2 regions of the Streptomyces sp. NPDC005775 genome follow, and region 2 is predicted to be linked to the other one. Evidence: riboswitches for the same ligand, from Rfam matches in the RefSeq annotation. Region 2 holds a riboswitch; the other holds the start of a gene.
The links. A riboswitch is a leader RNA that binds a small molecule or an ion and turns the genes downstream of it on or off. The one in region 2 is predicted to bind S-adenosylmethionine.
Positions count from the first base shown of each region.

Region 1: it holds a riboswitch for S-adenosylmethionine, as region 2 does, so the genes downstream of both, thrC (threonine synthase) here and ACFYPA_RS03585 (hypothetical protein) in region 2, are expected to answer to the same signal.

Region 1 is NZ_JBIAIU010000006.1:49,786-56,985, reverse strand. It holds gene groL (chaperonin GroEL) at 1-217, opposite strand, end outside; gene ACFYPA_RS15815 (cold-shock protein) at 551-757, opposite strand; gene ACFYPA_RS15810 (MoaD/ThiS family protein) at 1,203-1,481, opposite strand; gene thrC (threonine synthase) at 1,522-2,814, opposite strand; SAM riboswitch class I at 2,832-2,958, opposite strand; gene ACFYPA_RS15800 (glucosyl-3-phosphoglycerate synthase) at 3,112-4,059, shown strand; gene ACFYPA_RS15795 (trehalose-6-phosphate synthase) at 4,113-5,504, shown strand; gene otsB (trehalose-phosphatase) at 5,481-6,338, opposite strand; gene ACFYPA_RS15785 (DUF3263 domain-containing protein) at 6,480-6,749, opposite strand; gene ACFYPA_RS15780 (extracellular solute-binding protein) at 6,782-7,200, opposite strand, start outside.
Region 2 is NZ_JBIAIU010000001.1:803,638-810,837, forward strand. It holds gene ACFYPA_RS03565 (hypothetical protein) at 1-299, shown strand, start outside; gene ACFYPA_RS03570 (LacI family DNA-binding transcriptional regulator) at 364-1,371, opposite strand; gene ACFYPA_RS03575 (cytochrome P450) at 1,700-2,956, opposite strand; gene ACFYPA_RS03580 (cytochrome P450) at 2,953-4,248, opposite strand; gene ACFYPA_RS03585 (hypothetical protein) at 4,453-4,878, opposite strand; SAM riboswitch class IV at 4,926-5,035, opposite strand; gene ACFYPA_RS03590 (phosphocholine-specific phospholipase C) at 5,159-7,200, opposite strand, start outside.

The sequences.
Region 1 (7,200 bases), on a different contig from region 2:
CCAGCTCCGCACCGATCTTCTCGTACGGGTCCTCCAGCTCGATCTCCTTGGCGATGGACACACCATCGTTGGTGATCGTGGGGGCGCCCCACTTCTTCTCAAGGACGACGTTGCGGCCCTTGGGGCCGAGGGTGACCTTGACGGCGTCGGCGAGCTGGTTCATGCCGCGCTCAAGACCGCGCCGGGCCTCCTCGTCGAAGGCGATGATCTTGGCCATATGAAGTGGTCCTCCCGGACAGGGGTGGATTTCTCCGGACCGAGTGGCGCCCGCGACGGACGGCCTGCCGTCTGCCGGTTCCTTGCCCCGACAGACCTGCGGGCCTCACCGGCCCGGTCCAAGTTTCTGTCACTCTCACCCAGAGAGTGCTAAGCCAATAATTAGCACTCGACCCCCGAGAGTGCAAGCGTCCCCCTCGGAGTGTGGACAGCGACCGGGGGGAGGCGACGGAGCGGTCGGGGGCACGGGGAAACGGCCCGGGACGCGCGGAGGGCCCGTACCTCTGGGGTACGGGCCCTCCGTGCGTGAGTAGCGTGTCGAACCCGGCCGGGCTCAGCCGACGGCGAGCTTGACCATGTCCGCCTGCGGCCCCTTCTGGCCCTGCGAGATCTCGAATTCAACTCGCTGACCCTCTTCGAGGGTGCGGTATCCGTCCATCTGGATCGCGCTGTAGTGGACGAAAACATCCGCACCACCGTCGACCGCGATGAAGCCGTACCCCTTCTCCGCGTTGAACCACTTGACGGTGCCCTGAGCCATGCCTAACTCCCCTATGTACTGGCCCTTGCACAGGACCGCACTTCGCGGGCCCGGGTCAGAACCCACCCTCCGACAGGAGAGGGTGCGTGCGCCGGAACGCGTCGACCGCGGCCGAATGTATCTGCCCAACTGCCCTCTGCAACAGGTCAATCGGACGAGAATTCTGAGCAGAACCGATCGCCCGAACATGGGGAATTCATGAGGATCCAGGGCAAGTCGGGCCAGGCAAAGGCGACTTATGGCGCAAGGAGCTCAAGCACATTGGCTGCTTCTGGTCGTGGCGCGGCGCATTCTCATATGCGGGGGGCACGGGCAGCGGAGGGGGCTTCCCTCACTCTACCCCGCTCAACCATGCAGAATTGCCCCCTCCGCTTCTCTCGCGGAGGGGGCAATCGTGGTCACGCTGTGAAGTCGGCCCGGCGGCCGGAAAGGCCGGGCCGCGGGCTCAGCAGCCGCCGGCGACGGCCGGGATGATCGAGATGCCGGCGCCGTCCGGGGTGACCGCGTCCAGGCCGCCCTCGAAGCGCACGTCGTCGTCGTTGACGTACACGTTCACGAAGCGGCGCAGCTTGCCCTGGTCGTCCAGGACGCGGGCGGCGATGCCGGGGTGGTCCTTCTCCAGGGACTCGATGACCTGGGAGAGGGTCGCGCCCTCGGCCGGGACCTCGGCCTGGCCGCCCGTGTAGGTGCGGAGGATGGTGGGGATACGGACCTTGACGCTCATGGTGTGCCCTTCCTGAAGTCTCGGGTGGTCGGAAAGCTCGTCAGCTGCCGGCGAGGCCGGCGGCGCGGAAGGCTTCCAGGCTCGGGCGGATCGTGGCGCTCGCCTGCGAGGTGGCGGCCACCGCGTCCAGCGTCTTGAGGCCGTCACCGGTGTTCAGGACGACGGTCGTGAGCGCCGGGTCCAGCAGACCGGCGTCGATCAGCTTCTTCGTCACGCCGACCGTCACCCCGCCCGCCGTCTCGGCGAAGATGCCCTCGGTGCGGGCCAGCAGCTTGATCGCGTCGACGACCTGCTCGTCGTTGACGTCCTCGACGGCACCACCGGTGCGGCGGGCGATGTCCAGGACGTACGGGCCGTCGGCCGGGTTGCCGATCGCCAGGGACTTGGCGATGGTGTTCGGCTTCTGCGGGCGGACCACGTCGTGGCCGGCCTTGAAGGCGGCGGAGACCGGCGAGCAGCCCTCGGCCTGGGCGCCGAAGATCTTGTACGGCTTGTCCTCGACCAGGCCGAGCTTGATCAGCTCCTGGAGGCCCTTGTCGATCTTCGTGAGCTGCGAACCGGACGCGATGGGGATGACGATCTGGTCGGGCAGCTGCCAGCCGAGCTGCTCGCAGATCTCGTACGCGAGGGTCTTGGACCCCTCGCCGTAGTACGGGCGCAGGTTGACGTTGACGAAGCCCCAGCCCTCGCCGAGCGGGTCGCCGATGAGCTCGGAGCAGAAGCGGTTGACGTCGTCGTAGTTGCCCTCGATGCCGACCAGCTCACCGCCGTACACCGCGGCCATGACGACCTTGCCCTGCTCCAGGTCGTGCGGGATGAACACGCAACTGCGCAGGCCGGCCCGGGCGGCGGCGGCACCCACCGCGCCGGCGAGGTTGCCGGTGGAGGAGCACGACAGGGTGGTGAATCCGAAGGCGCGGGCGGCCTCGACGGCGATCGCGACGACGCGGTCCTTGAAGGAGTGCGTCGGGTTGCCGGAGTCGTCCTTGACGTACAGGCCGCCGGTGACGCCCAGCTCGCGGGCGAGGTTGTCGGCCTTGACCAGCTTGGTGAAGCCGGGATTGATGTTGGGCTTGTCCGCGACGTCGGAGGGGACCGGCAGCAGCGGCGCGTAGCGCCAGATGTTGTTCGGTCCGGCCTCGATGCGCTTCTTCAGCTCGTCCGGGGAGCCGCTCGGCAGGTCGTACGCCACTTCGAGCGGCCCGAAACAGGACGCGCAGGCGAAAAGGGGGCCGAGTGCGAATCGCTCTCCGCATTCGCGGCAGGAAAGCGCCGCGGCGGGACCGAGGTCCACAGAAGCTTCGGTGTGTGCTGCAACAGTCTCAACAGCCATGATGGCGAGGCCCTTTCTCCTCATCTTCCTCGCGACGCATTTCGTCACGAGACGGAATTGGCACCTTCCCCACCTGACCTCGCGGTCGGCGGGAGGGTTGCCGGGACTTCAACGGGCCGTTCCCTCTGTCCCTCTGGATGAGCGCTGTGGCACTGGACCATGGATCCAGGCGTTTATCGGCGGACGGACCCCGGCATGCGACGGCCATCTGCGTTGTTCAAGACTGTAACCGAAGCACTGGACGGTTGAGATAGTCGTCCGTACCGCGAGATGGATCACATACAGGGAGTATCGACCGTGCTGGAAGAGGTCGAACGCTGGCTGACCAGGCGTTCCTGGTCAGCCGCCGACCGCCCGCTGGACCGTCTGCTGGATGCCAGGAAGGACGCGCACGGGACGGGCGTGAGCGTGGTGCTGCCCGCGCTGAACGAGGCGGAGACGGTCGGGGACATCGTCACGACGATCCGGCGCGAGCTCATGGAGAAGGTCCGGCTGGTCGACGAGCTCGTGGTGATCGATTCCGGCTCCACGGACGCCACCGCCGACGTCGCCCGCCGGGCGGGCGCCCGGGTGGTCCACCGGGACGCGATCCTCCCCCGCATCCCGGCCGTCCCCGGCAAGGGCGAGGTGCTCTGGCGGTCACTCCTGGTGACCAGCGGTGACATCGTCTGTTTCATCGACGCGGACCTGAAGGACTTCTCGGCGGACTTCGTCTCCGGCATCGTCGGCCCGCTGCTGACCGACCCCTCGGTGCAGTTCGTCAAGGCGATGTACGACCGCCCGTTCGGCGACACCACGGGTCAGGGCGGCCGGGTCACCGAAATGGTGGCACGCCCGCTCCTCAATCTGCACTGGCCGCAGCTGGCCGGTTTCGTCCAGCCGCTGGGCGGCGAGTACGCGGTGCGGCGCTCGCTGCTGGAGCGGCTGCCGTTCCCGGTCGGTTACGGAGTGGAGCTGGGCCTGCTCGTCGACTCCCTGCACACGGTCGGCCTGGACGCGCTCGCGCAGGTCGACGTCGGCGTCAGGAAGCACCGCCACCAGGACGGCCAGGCGCTCGGCCGGATGGCGGCCGCCATCTACCGGACCGCTCAACTCCGCCTGTCCCGCGGTCACCTGGTCCGGCCGTCGCTGACCCAGTTCGAGCGTGGCGAGCACGGTTTCGTCCCGCACACGTACCCGGTGGACACCGAGGAGCGGCCGCCGATGCGCGAGATCGAGGAATACGTCGCACGCCGCGCGGCGTGAGACGGCATGACTTCGCACGTTTGGGCGGTTCGTGATCGGGCTAGATTCCGCCCATGGTCTCCGAGCACGCACCTCAGCCCGCTGCCCAGGTACTCGTCGCGTCCAACCGAGGCCCGGTCTCGTACGCGCTGCGCGAGGACGGCGGCCTCGACTCCAGACGCGGCGGGGGCGGGCTCGTCTCCGGCCTGAGCGCCGTCGACGACAAGATGTGGGTCTGCGCCGCCCTCGGGGACGGTGACCGGGAGGCGGTGCGGCGCGGGATCGGCGAGCCGGGCGTCCGGATGCTCGACATCGACGCGAAAGTGCACGCCGACGCGTACAACGGCATCGCCAACTCGGTGCTCTGGTTCGTCCACCACCTGCTCTACCAGACCCCCGTCGAGCCGGTCTTCGACGCGGAGTTCCGCCGCCAGTGGGCCGCCTTCGAGACGTACAACCGGGCCTTCGCCGAGGCGCTCGCCGAGGAGGCGGGCGAGGGTGCGGCGGTCCTCGTGCAGGACTACCACCTGGCGCTGGTGCCCGGCATGCTCCGCGAGCTGCGCCCCGACCTCCGGATCGGCCACTTCTCGCACACCCCGTGGGCGCCCGTCGACTACTTCCGGCTGCTGCCCGACGACATCGCCGAGCAGCTGCTGCGCGGCATCCTCGGCGCCGACCGGGCGGCGTTCCTGACCCGCCGCTGGGCCGACGCGTTCATCGGCTGCTGTACGGAGATCCTCGGCGGCACCGGGCACACCCGGGTCGGGGTGCACGGCCTCGGGGCCGACGCGGACTTCCTGCGCCGCCGCGCGCACGAGGCGGACGTGGACGAGCGGATGGCGGCGCTGCGGGAGCAGGTGGGCCCCGGCCGGAAGACGATCGTGCGGGTGGACCGTACGGAACTGTCCAAGAACATCGTCCGCGGGATGCTCGCCTACCGCGCCCTGCTCGACGAGCGGCCCGAGTGGCGCGGGCGCGTCGTCCACATCGCGTTCGCCTACCCCTCGCGGCAGGACCTCGCGGTCTACCGGGAGTACACGGCCGAGGTACAGCGCGTCGCCGACGGGATCAACGAGACGTACGGGACGGCGGACTGGACGCCGGTCGTCCTGCACGTCAAGGACGACTTCGCCCGCTCGCTGGCGGCGTACCGGCTGGCGGACGTCGCCCTCGTCAACCCGATCCGGGACGGGATGAACCTCGTCGCCAAGGAGGTCCCGGTCGTCTCCGACGCCGGCTGCGCGCTGGTGCTGTCGCGGGAGGCGGGGGCGTACGAGGAGCTGGGCACCGACGCGATCACGGTGAACCCGTACGACGTGTCCGCCACCGCCGCGGCCCTCCACGAGGCGCTGACGATGGCGGACGACGAACGGACGGCCCGTACGGAGCGGCTGGCCGCGGCCGCCACCGCGCTGCCGCCGCAGCAGTGGTTCCTGGACCAGCTAGAGGCGCTGCGCCAGGGCTGACAGGAACTCCACGACGGCCCCCGGCCCCGGCAGCGACAGATCGGCGCGTTCGGCCAGTTCGGGCACTTCCGCGCTGCCGCTGCAGATCAGCAGGCCGGGGGGGCCTTCGGGGCCCTCGGTGCGGAGCTTGTCGACGGCGGCGAACGCGGCGAGGTCGCCCAGGTCGTCACCGGCGTAGAGCACACAGCCCGCGTCGGTCTCGTGCGCGTACCGGGTGAGGGCCACGCCCTTGTCCATGCCGGAGGGGCGCAGCTCCAGGACCAGGCGTCCCGGTTCGACGATCAGTCCGTGGCGGGCGGCGAGCTCGCCCAGGGGGCCGCGCAGTGCCTCGAAGGCGGCCTGCGGGTCGGCGGCGCGGCGGGTGTGGACGGCGAGCGCCTGCCCTTTCTCCTCTATCCAGGTGCCGTGCCAGGAGTCGAACCGGTCGAGCACGCCGGGAAGTTCGGCCCGGACGGCGGCGACGCCGGGGTGCGGGGCGGGGGCGCGGACGGTGCCGGAGACGGCGTCCCAGCGTTCGGCCCCGTAGTGCCCGAGGACGACGAGCCGGTCCAGGCCCGCGACGCCCGCGAAGCCGCCGTAGCGGACCGCGACGCCGGCCGGGCGGCCGGTGATCACGGCGATCGACGCGACCTTGGGGGCGAGTGCGGCCAGGGCCTCGACGGCGCCGGGGTGCGCGCGGGCCTGTTCGGGGTCCGGGACGATGTCGGCGAGCGTGCCGTCGAAGTCGAGTGCGATGACGGCGCGGTCGGGCCGGGCGAGGAGCGCGGCGAGGCCCTCCTGACCGGCGGGGGTCGTCGGGGCCGGCAGGGGCGGGGTGTGCGGGTGGCTGCCCATGCGACGAGCCTATCGGTGGGCTCGTCGCGGGTGCGGCAGATCCAGCCGCGCGGGCGTTTGGTGCGCGGGTGCTGCCGGGGCGCCGCCCCGGACCCCGCTCCTCAATCGCCGGAGGGGCTTATTCGTGCGGAGCCCCGGGTGTCACCGGCGTCCCCGCCGCGCCTCCCGCACCCGGCGCAGGCGGTTCACCGTCACCGGGTCGGCCTCCAGGGCCCGCCGGTCGTCCAGCAGGGCGTTCAGCAGTTGGTAGTAGCGGGTCGGGGAGATGCCGAGCTGTTCCCTGATCGCCCGCTCCTTCGCCCCCGGCCCCGCCCACGACTGCCGCTCGACCGCCAGGACCGCGCGGTCCCGCTCGGAGAGGCCGGCGGGAGGGGCGGGCTCGTCGGGGCCGTTCGGGGGGAGGGCGGTCATATCAGCCAATATATTGCGCGGGCCGCGGGCCGCTACTCCGCGTTCTCCGCGGCCGTCGACTCCTGCGCGATGTGCTGGAGCACGCTCTGCGGGTTCGCGCCCGGCTCCACCGCCTTGCCGATGTTCTGCTTGATCGACTCGCTGGCCTGCGCCCAGGACGTCTTACCGAAGGGGTAGAACTCGGCGTCCGGCAGCGCGGCCAGGAACTCGTGGAGCGGTTTGGACTTGGGGTCGTCCTCCATCGCGGCCGACGCGGTGTCGGTCACGGGCAGCAGGTCGTACTTGTCCGCGAACTCGATCACGTTCTTGTCGCTGAACATGAAGTCGAAGAACTTGCCCATCTCGACGCGGTGGCCGTTCTGCTTGAACCCCATGATCCAGTCGGCCACACCCATCGGCGCGCTGGTGGGGCCGTCGGCGCCGGGCAGCTGCACCATGCCGAAGTTCACGC
Region 2 (7,200 bases):
TCAACTACAACGGCGCCGTGGGCCCGCTGGGCACCGCGCAGGGCAACGTGACGCTCGGCGGGCACACCTGGACCGTCTACAAGGGGGACAACGGGGCCAACCAGGTCTTCTCGTTCCTGCGCACCTCGGACTCCACCTCGGGCACGGTGAACATCCTGCCGATCCTGAAGTGGATCAAGGACACCAAGGGCTGGTGGGGCAACGAGACCATCGGTGACGTCCAGTTCGGCTACGAGATCACGTCGTCGTCGGGTGGCCTGGACTTCCGGACGAACGGGTTCGGCGTCTCCGCCGGCTGATCCGTACGCACAAGGAGCCGGCCCCCGCGCGGGGGCCGGCTCGTGCGCGCATCGGGGCCGGGCACTACCTCGGGGCGGGCCCGGTGCTTTCCCGTACCGTCAACTCGGGTGCCAACAGCTCGACTTCGTCCGTGCCGCGACCGGAGAGCTTGGCGACGACCTGCTCGACCGAGCGACGCCCCATCTCCTGCGCGGGGATGGCCACCGAGGTGAGCCGCACCGAAGCCTGGGTGGCCACCTGCTCGGGGCAGATCGCGACCACGGACACGTCCTCGGGCACGGCCCGGCCCTGCTGCCGCAGGAGGTTGAGCAGCGGCTCCACCGCCGACTCGTTCTGCACGATGAACCCCGTGGTGCCGGGGCGCTCGTCGAAGATCCTCGACAGGGTCTGCGCCATCGCCGGGTATCCGCCCTCGCAGGGGCGGTGCAGCACACGTACACCGGTCTCCCGCGCCTTGGCGCGTATGCCGTCGACCGTCCGCTCGGCGAACCCGGTGTGCCGCTCGTACACCGCGGCCGCCTCGCCGATCACGGCGACCTCGCGGTGGCCGAGGCCGGCGAGGTGTTCCACGCAGAGCGCCCCGGTCGCCTCGAAGTCGAGATCGACGCAGGTCAGCCCGTCGGTGTCGGCCGGCAGCCCGATGAGTACGGCGGCCCGCCCGGTGTCACGCAGCAGCGGCAGCCGTTCGTCGTGGAGCTCGACGTCCATCAGGATCATCGCGTCGGCGAGCGAGCTTCCGGCGATGCGCCGCACGGCGGCCGGGCCCTCCTCCCCGGTGAGGAGAAGGACGTCGTAGCCGTGGGTGCGGGCCGTGGTGGCGACCGCGATGGCGATCTCCATCATGATGGGGACGTACATGTCGGTGCGCAGCGGCACCATGAGCGCGATGATGTTCGACCGGCTGCTGGCGAGCGCCCGGGCCCCGGCGTTGGGGTGGTAGCCGAGCTGCTGGATACTCAGCTCCACCCGTTCCCTGGTGGACACCGAGATGGACCGCTTCCCGCTGAGGACATAGCTCACCGTGCTCGCGGAGACTCCGGCGTGCTGCGCGACCTCGGCAAGGGTGACCATTCAGCTCTCCATCAAGGGACGTCGTCGGACACCGGCGCGGAGACCAGCCGGAAACGGCGGCCTCGGTCGGACGTGGCGAAGCGCTTCGACTTGGCCGCTCCGCCTGTGACATGCATGGACGCTGCGAGCCTAGACCTGCCCGCGCGGAGTGTCTAGACCACTATCGAAGCGCTTCGACTCGGTGTGTCGCGGCAGCCGTTCCGGCTACTGCCACGATAGGCCCGTCACCCGGTCCGGAACATCAGCGGGACCGGGAGTCGCGCGTTCAGGACCCCGGCGTACCCGGAGGGAGGTGCGTCCCCCGGTCGCAGGCATCGAGCAGGCGGCCTCAGGCCCCGAGCAGGACCGGAAAGGCCTCCATGTCGTTCTGCGTCATCACGGGAAGCTTCCGGATGTCCGCGTCCGGCACCGCGAGCCGCAGTTCCGGGAAGCGCCCGAAGAGCGCCGGCAGGGCGATGCCCGCCTCGACCCGGGAGAGCGCCGCTCCGGGGCAGATGTGCGGGCCGTGGCCGAAGGTCATGTGCCGGATGGGGGTGGGGCGGGTGATGTCGAACGCGTCGGCGTCGGGGCCGTGCTGCTCGGGGTCGCGTCCGATCACCCGGTAGGAGATGACCACGCCCTCGCCCTTGGCGATGACACCGTCACCGACCTGGATGTCCTCGGTCGCGAACCGCATCAGGAGGTGGGTGGTCGGGGTGTCCCACCGCAGGGTCTCCTCGATCACGGTCTCCCAGGAGACCTCCCCGGCGAGGACCATCCGCAACTGGTCGGGGTGCGCCAGCAGGGCGCGTACGGCATTGAGAATGAGCCCGATCGTGGTCTCGTGCCCGGCGGCGACCATCGCCTTGAGGTTGCCGACCACCTCCTCCTCGGTCAGCGGCTCGCCGCCCTCGTCGGCGAGGATGAGCGCGGAGGTCAGATCATCGGTCGGCTGCGCGGTCTTCTCGCGTACGAGCCCGGCGTAGAAGACGTCCAGGTCGGCGAGGAGGGCCAGGCGCTCGTCCTGCGGGGTGAGCATCGAGAAGAAGGCCTTGTACTGGCGGGTCAGCATGGCGTTCTCGGCGGGGTCGACGCCCATCAGCATGCCGACGACGCGCATGGGCAGGGGCTGCGCGAACACGGACTTGAGGTCGACGACGGCCCCGTCCCTGCCCCCCTCGGCGAGCGCGTCCAGCAGCTCCCCGGTGAACTTCTCGATGTCGGGGCGTATCGCCTCCAGCCGGCGCGGCGTGAGCGCCTGGGAGGTCTTGGTCCGCAGCCGCCGGTGCTCGTCGCCGTCGACGGTGAACATGGACCGGCCGGCGTCGATCATGCCGATGAGCGGCCACGCGTGCGTCACTTCGCCGCTCTGCCACAGGCCCCAGGCATCGAGGTCCTTCACGAGCCGCGGGTCCAGCAGCAGTTGCCGGGCGTCGGCGTGCCGGGTGAGGGCCCAGGCCGGTACACCGAGCAGCTCGATCCGGGCCAGCGGTCCGGCGTCGCGCAGCCGCGTCGTCTCACCGTCCAGGTCCTGGACCATCGGGTCGATGACGACGGTCCCGCCGTCCTGGGCTGCCGCCTGGGCGGCGGCGTGGGGGCAGTTCACGAGAAGTCTCCTGTCGTGCGAACGGGGGTGAACCGAACGGGGAGCGAGGTGGTGCCACGCAGGAACGCGGAGGGCCGCCGCACGAGATCGTCGACGGGGACGGCGAGTTGGAGATCGGGCAACCGGTCGAGCAGGACCTCTATGCCGGTACGAGCGATGATCTCGGCGATCTCCTGGGCGGGGAACGGACACCGGTACTCACCGTGGCTGAAGGCGAGATGGGCGCCGTTGCCGCCCTGTCCGGATGCTCCGCTGCCGGAGATGGTCTGCCGGATCAGCGGGTCGGTGTTGGCGGCGCCGAGGCCGAGCAGCAGCATGTCCCCGGCCCTGATCCGCTGCCCGCCGAGCTGGGTGTCCCGCACGGCCCAGCGTCCGGCGAGGATCTGGGTGGGCGTGTCCTCCCAGAGCACCTCGTTCATGGCGTCGCCGATGCTGCGCCGGCCCCGGGCCATGGACTCGGCGAACGCGTCCTCGGTGAGCATCAGCCGCAGGGAGTTGCTGATCCAGTCGGCGGTGGTGAGGTGCCCGGCGGCCGTGATGGCCATCAGGTCGAGCATGTACTCCTCGTCGGTGAACGCCTCGGGGAAAGCGAGCATGCGCGAGGTCACGTCGTCTCCCGGAAGGGCCCGTTTCGCGGCCACCAGCCGGCCCATGTGTTCGCCGAACCGCTGATGGGCGGTCTGCGCGTCCGGGCCGCCGTCCGCGAGGTCCTTCAGCACCTGGGCGATGTCGGCACCCTCGTCGTCGGGGAACCCGACCAGACGGGCGAGGACGAGGACGGGCAGGGGCTCACAGAAGTCGGCGACGAGATCGGCCGTGCCGCGGCTGCACACGGCGTCGATGAGCCCGTCCGCCAACTGTTCGCAGTGGTTGCGGATTTCGAAGGGGTCGGTGCCTTCGAGGGCCGGCCCGACCATGCGCGCGTGCCGCCGGTGCTCCTCCCCCGCGCTGAAGTAGATGGACGGCAGGGGCCGCCCCACCATCGGCAGCAGGGGCCAGTCGTCGGGGATGTGGGGCCACTGGTTCCAGAGCCCGACATCGCGCGGGAACAGCTCCGCGTCGCTGGTGACTTGATGCAGTTCCCGGTACCCGATGACCAGCCAGGCGGGGAAGCCGCCCGGCAGCTCCACGGGGACGACGGGCCCGTGATCACGCCGCATGGCGCGGTAGACGGCTTGCGGTTCCGTCTGGAACCCGGGCCCGCCGAGTGGCACGGCACCGGCGTGCGCCGGGCAACCGGGAGGCGGAGAGGGAGAGGGTGGCGCGGGCTCTGCGGAAGAAGGGCGCGTCATGGGTCCTGACTCCTGTGGCGACAGCTGCACGCGTCAAGATCAGGCGATCAACGCACGTTCACTATAAGGAGTTTGTGTGCCGTCGGAACGGTCAGCGACGATCAATCCCACACCCTGAACGGAACAGCGGGACGACATCTCAGCACAATTGCCGAGCATCGCGATGTACCGAACGAGCTCACGGTGCGGACGCGACGGGACGGGCTACGCCAGGGAGCCACGGCCCCCGGCACGGTCGTCCCGAACCGCGGTCTCGCACAGCTCCCCGGCCTCCAACCCGACGTTGACGAGCCCGGCAGCGCCGCCGTTGACTCCGCCGCCGTGCACCAGCTTCAGCGCATGCCAACGCTCCAGCCAGTACACCCGCCCGAGGTGACTCGCAAGGGTCTCCCGCAGCGCGCCGGGGGCATGCGTCCACACCGCGGGGAGGTTGTCGGCATGGTCGAAGGCGGCCCGCAGTTCGACCCACCCGTCATCACGGACATCCCCCGAGGTGACCAGGATCTCGACGGCCCGCCCCGGCTCCTGGCGGCACTTCTTCGCGTGGATCCAGTGCACGCGGTGACCCGCGGCATAGCGGGAGCAGCCGTCACTCCGCACGGAGTCGTTCTGGGCGAGATGACGCAGCATGGTGAGGTTCGCCTTCCGAGGTGAGGACCCCGGATCTCCTGCACCGCGGTCCGCTGTTCCCCGTGCCCTTCGCACGGGGCAGGTCGTCACCCGGAGCACCCGCAGCGGAGCGGGGTGCCGTCCAGCAAGCCGGGGCTGCGCACTGGAACTCATGACCCGTACACGACTCTAACGCACACGAACGGCACGAACCGACGGGTGGTCAGGAGTGCGCGGCCCCGGCCCCGGGCACCACCCGCCCCGGACCGCCCGCCGGGACGAGGCCCCTGACCCGGGGCCCTCAGCCGGTGACGAGACCCGGGTCGCTCGAACCGGCCCGGCCGGTCTCGACGTGTCCGGCGAAGCGCCGCAGGAACGTGGCGTCCACGTCGGAGACGACGGTGACGTCGTACCAGCTCTTGCTCCCCCGCAGGTCGAGCACGTGTTTCACGGTCGCGCCGGCGCTGACCGCGAAGGCCCGCACCCCTCCCCCGTACCCGGCCGCGCTGCGCACGGTCAGACGCACGGTCGAGGACCCACCGTTGACGAAGGTGAGCTCCAGTCCACCACCCGCCGCGACATGACGCGCCGTCACCTCCGGCCCCGCCACCTTGCCGCCGGCCCGGAAGGTGCGCAGGAAGCCGTTGGGACCATGGACGGTGAGGTCGGTCACTCCCTTGGAATAGGCGGTGTTCCAGCTGTCCGCGAGGGACTTGCCGGCCTCGGTGGTGTAGGTCCAGGGCCCGTCCGTGCGGTTCGCGGAGCTCACCAGGAACTGCGCCCCTGCGGCGGCGCCGCCACTGAGGGTGAGGCGGTACGTGCCGGTGGCCGTATCGGCGGCCCCGTCGACGAAGGGTGCGTAGCGCAGCGGCCGGGTGGGCCGTGCCCCCTTCTCCTGCTTGGGCACGCTGCCGGTGGCGGGCGGTGCGGGGACGTAGTCGGGGTGCCGGAGGCGGTCCGGAGGCTCGTAGGCGTCGGTCGACGGCAACGAGAGGTCCGAGGCGTCCGTACGACTGAAGTCGAAGGCGGAGGTGAGATCACCGCAGACGGCGCGCCGCCAGGGCGAGATGTTGGGCTCGTGCACGCCGAAGCGCTGTTCCATGAAGCGGATGACGGAGGTGTGGTCGAAGACCTCGGAGCACGCGAACCCACCGGTGCTCCACGGTGAGACGACCAGCATGGGCACGCGCTGGCCGAGCCCGTACGGTCCGGCGGTGTACCGGATGTCGCCGGGGAAGTAGTCGGCGGAGGTGTCGACGGTGGACAGCCCCTGCGCGGGCCCCGACGGGACGAAGGGCGGCACGACATGGTCGAAGAAGCCGTCGTTCTCGTCGTAGGTGATGAAGAGGGCGGTCCGGCCCCAGACCTCGGGATCGGCCGTCAGCGCGTCCAGGACCTGCGAGATGTACCAGGCGCCGTAGTTGGCGGGCCAGTTGGGGTGTTCGCTGTACGCCTCCGGGGAGACGATCCACGAGACCTTCGGCAGCGTCCCGGCCCGGACATCGGCCTTCAGGTCGTCGAGGAGCCCTCCGCCGTTCTTGATGTCGGTCCCGGTGCGGGCCTTGTCGTGGAGCGGGTCGCCGGGCACGGCGTTACGGTAACTATCGAAGTAGAGGAGCGAGTTGTCCCCGTACGTACCCCGGTAGGCGTCGCTGATCCACCCCCAGGACCCGGCGGCGTCGAGCCCGTCGCCGATGTCCTGGTAGACCTTCCAGGAAACCCCCGCCTGCTCCAGGCGCTCGGGGTAGGTGGTCCAGCCGTATCCCGCCTCGTCGTTGCCGAGGACGGGGCCGCCACCGGAACCGTCGTTCCCCGTGTACCCGCTCCAGAGGTAGTAGCGGTTCGGGTCGGTGTTCCCGATGAACGAGCAGTGGTACGCGTCGCAGACGGTGAACGCGTCGGCGAGGGCGTAGTGGAACGGAATGTCCTCGCGGGTGAGGTGGGCCATCGTCGTCGCGGTCTTGGCCGGAACCCACTGGTCGTACGCACCCTTGTTGAACGCCCGGTGTCCGCCGGCCCAGTCGTGGTTGAGGTCCTGGAGGAACTGCATCCCGAGCTTGTCGGCCGGCGGCCGGAACGGCAGCACCTCCTTGCCGAGGGAGTCCTTCTGATGCCAGACCGGCTTGCCACTGGGCAGCGTGACGGGGCGCGGGTCACCGAAGCCGCGCACGCCGTTCATGGTGCCGAAGTAGTGGTCGAAGGAACGGTTCTCCTGCATCAGGACGACGATGTGCTCGACGTCCCGCAGGCTGCCCGTTCGCCCCCGTGCGGGGAGGGACGCGGCGCGGGCGATGCTGCTCGACAAGGCGGTGTAGGCAGCCGTGCCTCCGGCGAGTTGCAGGA